3 regions of the Polycladomyces zharkentensis genome follow, and region 1 is predicted to be linked to each of the others. Evidence: riboswitches for the same ligand, from Rfam matches in the RefSeq annotation. Region 1 holds a riboswitch; each other region holds the start of a gene.

Region 1 (2,268 bases):
CCGTCCTTTATCTGCACGCGGCTACGGAACACCGTATTCCCATGCTCCTGATTGCGGGCAACCAACTCTATCTCCGCCGGATGAGCGGGAGTTACTCCCGCCAATTTTCCTTGGTAATGTGCCAGATGTCCCACTTCCGCCCGCTTGTCCAACCGCAGTTCGGACCAACCCGTAGAAGGGGCTGCCAGTACAGAAGTATGGGGGATCAACAGCATCATCAGGCATAGCCCGACCCAGACCGGCAGGAGAGAACCCAATCCCCTTTGACGTTTGTTCCATCGGGATCGCCCGCCACCCACCCCGATTTCATCAATGGGAGAACGCCCGCAAGAGACGACAGAACCGGCGGTTAGCAAATCGCGCTTACGTTTCTGCATGGCTTCGAACCCTCCAACGCGTCAAGATATATCCGGACAAACCGCCCAATCCGAACAGTCCGGCGAGCAACAAAAACAGATTGCGCACTTCCTGCGGATTTTCCGGGATGGTCAGTGTCACCGGTTTCGGGACACTTTTGCCCCCATCCGTCCGTTCCAACATGATGTGGTACGTTCCCCGAATCGGAAACAGATACGTGAACCGCACCTTCCCCGCATTGACCGCCATCGTGCTGTCCAGCAAAGGTGTCCCTTCCACCCGGGGAAAATCGGTGGACAGTACACCCGAAGCCGGGGCGAACATCTTCACCCGAACCGATGTACCGTCCGGCCATTCACCGGCGTCCAGTACAACCTGTGCCGGATGCTGGTCCGGAACGGCTTTTTCCAACGGTACCACACGCTCCTGAGCCGGATGCTGTGCCCCGTGATTCTCATCACCGTGGGCCCACGCCGTGGACACCCCCCACCAACAACACACCCCCAGCAAGCATGCTCCTATCACACTGCGAAACATAAAGAACCTCCCCTGCCAAAAAATAAAAGCACCTCCAAATGGAAGTGCTTAAATCGCGCAGTTGTGCCTCAACCCGACCGAATGCAGCGACTCCCGTCTGAGGGCCTGAAAAAGGTACACGAATCCCCAGGCGGGCTGCGCTCATCCAGCGGACAATCGTCCAGCCCGATCTAAACACCTCCCTATCCTCGTAGGTCAACGGTGTTGTTGGAAAAGGCAGGTCTCCTGGCTCATGGATCATCGCGCACCCATACCGGGCCTTCCCATCGTCACACTGACGACAGTGACCGCGGTATCGCTCCCCATTCACAGTGGCGGGACCGCGCCGGATTTTCACCGGCTTCCCTCTTCGGGAGTGGGCGAACCACTCCACCTTTTCCCTTTTGATATACGATTGTCAAACATCACCATCAAAATCTCTATTTATTGTATCGAAGGAAAAAGAGATTCGCAACTCGGAGTTTTTTTCATTGACCGAATGTGAAGTCGATTCCCCCGTTTTTGTTCCGCCGGTCCCAAATCAAGCCTGTTTTCCGTTTTCACCCGTTGTAATGGGAATGGTTATTTTCATCATCATACTGCAATCTTTCTACTTGAAACCGGCTCTGCAAACATCGCCGTCAACGTCTCCTCCCTTTTGAGAGGGATCTGCCTGCCGCTTGGTGATCCGGCACACCCACCACTCAGGATAATTTGTAAGGCAAGTCTATTTACTCCTTTGAAATCCTGGAAATGAAATCGTTCAGGAAACATTCTCCCGTTTCTCGGGGTAAATGCATGTCGATGGTTGATGATTATCCCTATACTGTTTTGGAGTGACGCCTGTAAACTTTTTAAATACCTTGGTAAAGTAGCTTTGGTCGTTAAAATTTAGGCGCGAGCAAATATCTGCCAAGGAGTAATCAGTTAGAATCAGTAATTTCTTCGCTTCTTCGATTTTTTCACGTTGTATATATTTACTCAGGGGGATACCAACTTCTTTTTTAAACAATTGGGACAAATAACCCGGTCTCAGGTCCACTAATTTAGCAAGCTGTGGAATTGTTATTTTTTCATATATATTGTTAAAAATGAAGTTTTTGCATATCGTTATTTCTCTTGAGTATTTTTCGTACCCTATCGGCAAAATCACAAAAAGCCTCTGTCATGATGTTAGTTATTTCTTTTATCTCTGTTAATATGGAGAATGGAAATCGGGGGTCAGAACCGAAGGATTGGTTTACAGTGCAGGAAGCTTCGGAACAAAGGTAGGTACCGGTTTGGGTTCGGCACTCATCGGTTGGATCTTGGCCTTGGGAGGATATGTCGGAGGAAGTGCTACGCAAACAGATTCAGCTCTACTCGCCATTAAAGCCCTATTCATTTATATCCCGC
Region 2 (2,268 bases), on a different contig from region 1:
AATTTCCGTGCACAAGTTGGAAGAATAGATCATTCCCTTGTGTTTGTTGGGATTGAGCCGATTGACCGTATCGCGGAAGAACAGGAACGGCGTCCCGGTCTCATAGGCGCTCACCATGATGCGCTTCATCACTTCAATCGCCGGGATTTCCTTACGACTCAGTTCCGGGTGATTGACACACGCCTCATACCGCCGTTCAAACTCCTCTCCCCAAGCGTCTTCCAGGCTGAACCCCATCACTTCACGTACTTCGTGCGGGTCGAACAGGTACCACATCCCCCGTTCCTTCACCCGGCGCATAAACAGGTCGGGGATGCATACGCCGGGAAAGATGTCGTGCGCTTTTAACCGGTCATCACCGTTATTGGTCTTCAGGTTCAAAAAGTCAAGGATGTCCGCATGCCACACATCCAGATAGATGGCAAACGCCCCTTTGCGCACCCCCAGTTGATCCACCGCCACGGCCGTGTTGTTGAAATTGCGCACCCAAGGGATGACACCGCCGGAAGCGCCTTTGTGTCCGCGAATTTTGGACCCCTTGGCCCGCACTTTTCCCAGATAGATGCCCACACCACCACCGTGTTTGGACACCTGGGCGGTAGCGGTGTTGGTATTGTAAATGGACCACAGCGAATCGTCCACGGTATCGATGAAACAGGAAGAAAGCTGGTGCAATGGCCGCCCGGCATTGCTCATCGTCGGTGTCGCCACCGTCACCTCCAACCGGGACAACACGTCGTACATCTGTTTGGCCCACGTCAACCGATCCCGTTCCTTCATTGCCAGATGCATGGCGATGACCATAAACCGCTCTTGCGGCAACTCCATCACCGCACCGTCGTAATCCCGCACGAGATACCGGTCCGCCAGTATCTTCAATCCGATGTAATGAAACAACCGGTCCCGCTCCGGACAGATGGAGGCTTCCAGTTCGCGGATTTCCGCCTCGGTGTAATGTTCCAGCAGATAGGAACCGTACAACCCTTTTGCCGTCAGCTTTTGCAGTAAATCATAAAAATCGCCGTACTCGCCCTGCACACGGTCATATCCCCGGTTGTGGGCCGCCGCACGATACAATTCCTCCGCCAGCAAACGGGCCGCAACAAACTGCCAACCCGGTTGTTCGATGCTGGTTTGTTCCACCGCCGTCTGCGCCAATGTCCGCAGAATCTCCCGATCCGTCATCCCTTCCCTTAGCTGCGCTTTGGCGGCGACAATCAGCGATTGGGCATCGAGATCTCCTGTCTCTGCGCACACCGAGCGAACGAGCGACTCCCATTCCGTTTCTTTTTTCATCTCTACTAGTTCCATCTACCAGCACCCTTTCCATTTCAGATGCGGACAAATATAAAAACTTCCCTGTCAAGGGAAGTGTTTGATGAAGCACCTGTCCAACCGTGAACACAAAAACGGCACGACCCGCACAGGCCGATCGTACCGATCGCGACACGCGGCACATCAAACACCTCCCTATCCTCGTAGGTCAACGGTGTTGTCGGAAAAGGCAGGTCTCCTGGCTCATGGATCATCGCATGGGGGCTGCAAGTGTGGTAAACAGGTTGATTCTGGTGGATCTCTTTCCCACTCGCTCCTACTTCGCCTGGCTAAAGTCGCTGGAAAACCCATCTTTCCATCAACCTGAGAATACCAGAGATCCTCCAGCCCCCTGGCGGCCGTGTCTTCCCGTCTTTCGACAGTGACATACGGCCCGGCTCCCCATTCACAGTGGCGGGACCGCGCCGGATTTTCACCGGCTTCCCTCTTCGGGAGTGGGTGAACCACTCCACCTTTTCCCCCGGTATGTCGTTGTCCAAAAGCAGGTCCATTGTATCTTACCGGTTTTTCCATGTCCAATCTCTTCCTCTATCAAAAACGGACGAAAAATGAATCGCGGAGGATCTATTCAAACACCATACCTTGTATGAGGTTTTTTTAGCCAATACTACAACTTGTGTTTTTCAACTCCCATCGGAAGATTCGGATCGACAAGGTGATGGAGGGTTTTGCCCGCTCCGTTCGGGTCCAGGTTTCGTAGGTTTCGCCCCTCTTGGGACCTGCATGTCGATTGGATCACGTTCAAAACTGAGAAGTCAAAGGAATTGCACAAACTGAACTGGCAGAACGTCTGGGAGTCTCCAATGCTTAAGTATCTCGAGACGAACGCAATGAGTAGTGCAAGTAAGATGGCAGATGCTCTGGATGCCCCCTGATCCATCGTCTCGAGGAAGTCGCGGATAAAGTCCTCACTGTTTGAGGACTTTTTTCTTT
Region 3 (2,268 bases), on a different contig from region 1:
TCGAATTCTTCCAGGTTTTCACCCACCCCGTTCATGGAGAAATTGAAGGTGATGACGGCAAACCCCCGTTCTGCCAAAACATGGGCAGCATGCGGGAAAAAGCCCCAGTTTTTGAATCCCTTAAAACCGTGGCACAAAATAATGACCGGGAGCGGCGATTCGGTCGTTGTGGCATAAACGTCTCCGCGGATGATGCGGTTTTCCTTTCCCAAATCCCATGTGAATGTGCGATGTTCCATCTCTTGCGGCGCAAATGGTAAGGTTGCGCCTGTACCCTCCTTTCCGCGATCGGCTTCCCAAGGCGTGTCTCATCATTCTGTAACCGGGACACATGTTTTCCCAGGCGGCGACTTACCAAGACCCGGCAGAGCGAAGACCCGGAAAGCGCAGCAATTGAATCGCGGGCAAATTCCTCTAAGAGAAGCGTACTTTGCCCGCGCCCTGCGCTCACCGGGTCGGAGCGGCCATGAGCCGCTTCCCCGCAGGGCGCAGGTGGAGCGAGCCGGGAAGCAATGTGGACCGTTTTTGCCGGACACGCCGTAAACAAACATCATTTCGCATCAAAACCGTCCATTTCCTCTTTCCCGCGAGTGCCGTTCACCAAACAAGGGGGATGGTCATAAGCCCGACGAAATGTTAAAATTCGGGTACAGCGATTTGCTGACCGACAAGTGAATAGGCGAAAAGGTCCTTTATCCGAAACGGATAAAGGTGAAAAGGGAAGACCGGTGTAAATCCGGCGCGGTCCCGCCACTGTGAGTGGGGAGCGCGGTCGCACGATGCCACTGTCCCCAAGGGGATGGGAAGGCGCGACCGAATGCGGTGATCCACGAGCCAGGAGACCTGCCTTTTCGCGGTCACTTGCGATTCTCCTTCGGGGTGTGAGGAGGAGCGCAACACTCGCGTGCGCGTTTTCCAGCATGCGGTATGCGCGAGAGGATTTCCCTGACCTCGATGGAGGCGGGGTTTTTTTATGTTGGTGAAGGAAGGAGAGGGACTGGATGAAGAGATGGTATGGTTGGTTGTTGTCGTTGTTGTTGGTCATGACGATGGGATTGGCCGGTTGTTCACAGGCACCCCAACCGCACGCTGATCATAATGGAAAACAAGGTGATTTCCCGGTTACCCTCAAGGATGCATCCGGACAAAACGTAACGATCAAACAGGAGCCCCGGCGTATCGTTTCGTTGGTTCCCAGCACAACGGAAATCGCGTTTGCTTTGGGGCTGGACAAAAAGATCGTCGGCGTTTCCTCCTTGGACAATTATCCGGCGGAAGCAACGAAAAAGGAAAAAGTGGGCGATTTGAAGATCAACGTGGAAAAAGTGGTGTCGCTGAAGCCTGATCTGGTGCTGGCCAATCCGATCAACGGCCAGGATACCATCGGCCAATTGCGGAAACTGGGGTTGACGGTCGTGGTGGTGGACGGTCAAAGCCTCAAAGGTGTAGAAGATTCCATTCTCTTGGTGGGCAAAGCGACAGGTGCCGTGGACAAGGCTCGTCAGGTAGTCGCAAAGATGGAACGGGAGAAAAACGAAGTGACGAAAAAGGTGGCTTCCATCCCGGCCGACAAACGGGTCAAAGTGTGGATTGAGCTGGACCCGACATTGTTTACCGCCGGTTCGGGCACCTTTATGGACGAGCTGATCCGTTTGGCCGGAGGGAACAACGTGGCCGCAAGCCAAAAAGGATGGCCTCAAGTGTCGGCGGAGCAGGTGGTCAAGTGGAATCCGGACGTGATCATCGCCACCTATGACACCGGCGGCAATAAAGCGGTGTCGCAAATCGCCTCCCGTTCCGGGTGGGCCGGGATCAACGCCGTGAAACAAAAACGGATCGTCACGGTCAACCCGGATTTGGTCAACCGGCCCGGCCCGCGGGTCACGCAAGGGCTGAAACAGATCGCGCAAGTGTTGTATCCGCAAGTGTTTGGTGCGAAACAGTAAGGGAAGTATGATGGGGAGAAAGCAAATGTGGTGGTTGGCGGGTCTGGCGGGACTGCTGACGTTGACGGTGGCCGTGGCCGTTTCCGTCGGCAGTACGCCGATCCCGCTGGCGGATGTATGGCGGATTCTGGGGCGTGCGTTGCCCGGAGTCGGTTCGATGGTCCAACCTCCGGGCGACCCGTCTGTCGAGACGATTGTGCGATCCATTCGGTTGCCGCGGGTGTTGCTGTCCGTACTGGTCGGGGCATCGCTCGCCATGGCGGGTGTCGTTTATCAGGCGTTGTTGCGTAACCCGTTGGCCGATCCGTACATTCTCGGTGTC

What was found. A riboswitch is a leader RNA that binds a small molecule or an ion and turns the genes downstream of it on or off. The one in region 1 is predicted to bind cobalamin.
Region 2: linked by a shared signal. The riboswitch ahead of JQC72_RS05190 (ribonucleoside-diphosphate reductase subunit alpha) and the one ahead of JQC72_RS10965 (hypothetical protein) in region 1 are both predicted to bind cobalamin.
Region 3: linked by a shared signal. The riboswitch ahead of JQC72_RS16090 (ABC transporter substrate-binding protein) and the one ahead of JQC72_RS10965 (hypothetical protein) in region 1 are both predicted to bind cobalamin.

The regions. Positions count from the first base shown of each region.
Region 1 covers NZ_JAFHAP010000009.1:115,721-117,988, reverse strand. Annotated here, with positions in the region: gene JQC72_RS10970 (hypothetical protein) at 1-377, opposite strand, end outside; gene JQC72_RS10965 (hypothetical protein) at 364-840, opposite strand; cobalamin riboswitch at 1,093-1,286, opposite strand; partial or broken gene JQC72_RS10960 (helix-turn-helix domain-containing protein) at 1,637-2,072, opposite strand; partial or broken gene JQC72_RS10955 (MFS transporter) at 2,085-2,268, shown strand, end outside.
Region 2 covers NZ_JAFHAP010000005.1:142,486-144,753, reverse strand. Annotated here, with positions in the region: gene JQC72_RS05190 (ribonucleoside-diphosphate reductase subunit alpha) at 1-1,311, opposite strand, end outside; cobalamin riboswitch at 1,487-1,806, opposite strand.
Region 3 covers NZ_JAFHAP010000021.1:18,177-20,444, forward strand. Annotated here, with positions in the region: gene JQC72_RS16085 (alpha/beta hydrolase family protein) at 1-239, opposite strand, end outside; cobalamin riboswitch at 669-865, shown strand; gene JQC72_RS16090 (ABC transporter substrate-binding protein) at 1,002-1,946, shown strand; gene JQC72_RS16095 (FecCD family ABC transporter permease) at 1,972-2,268, shown strand, end outside.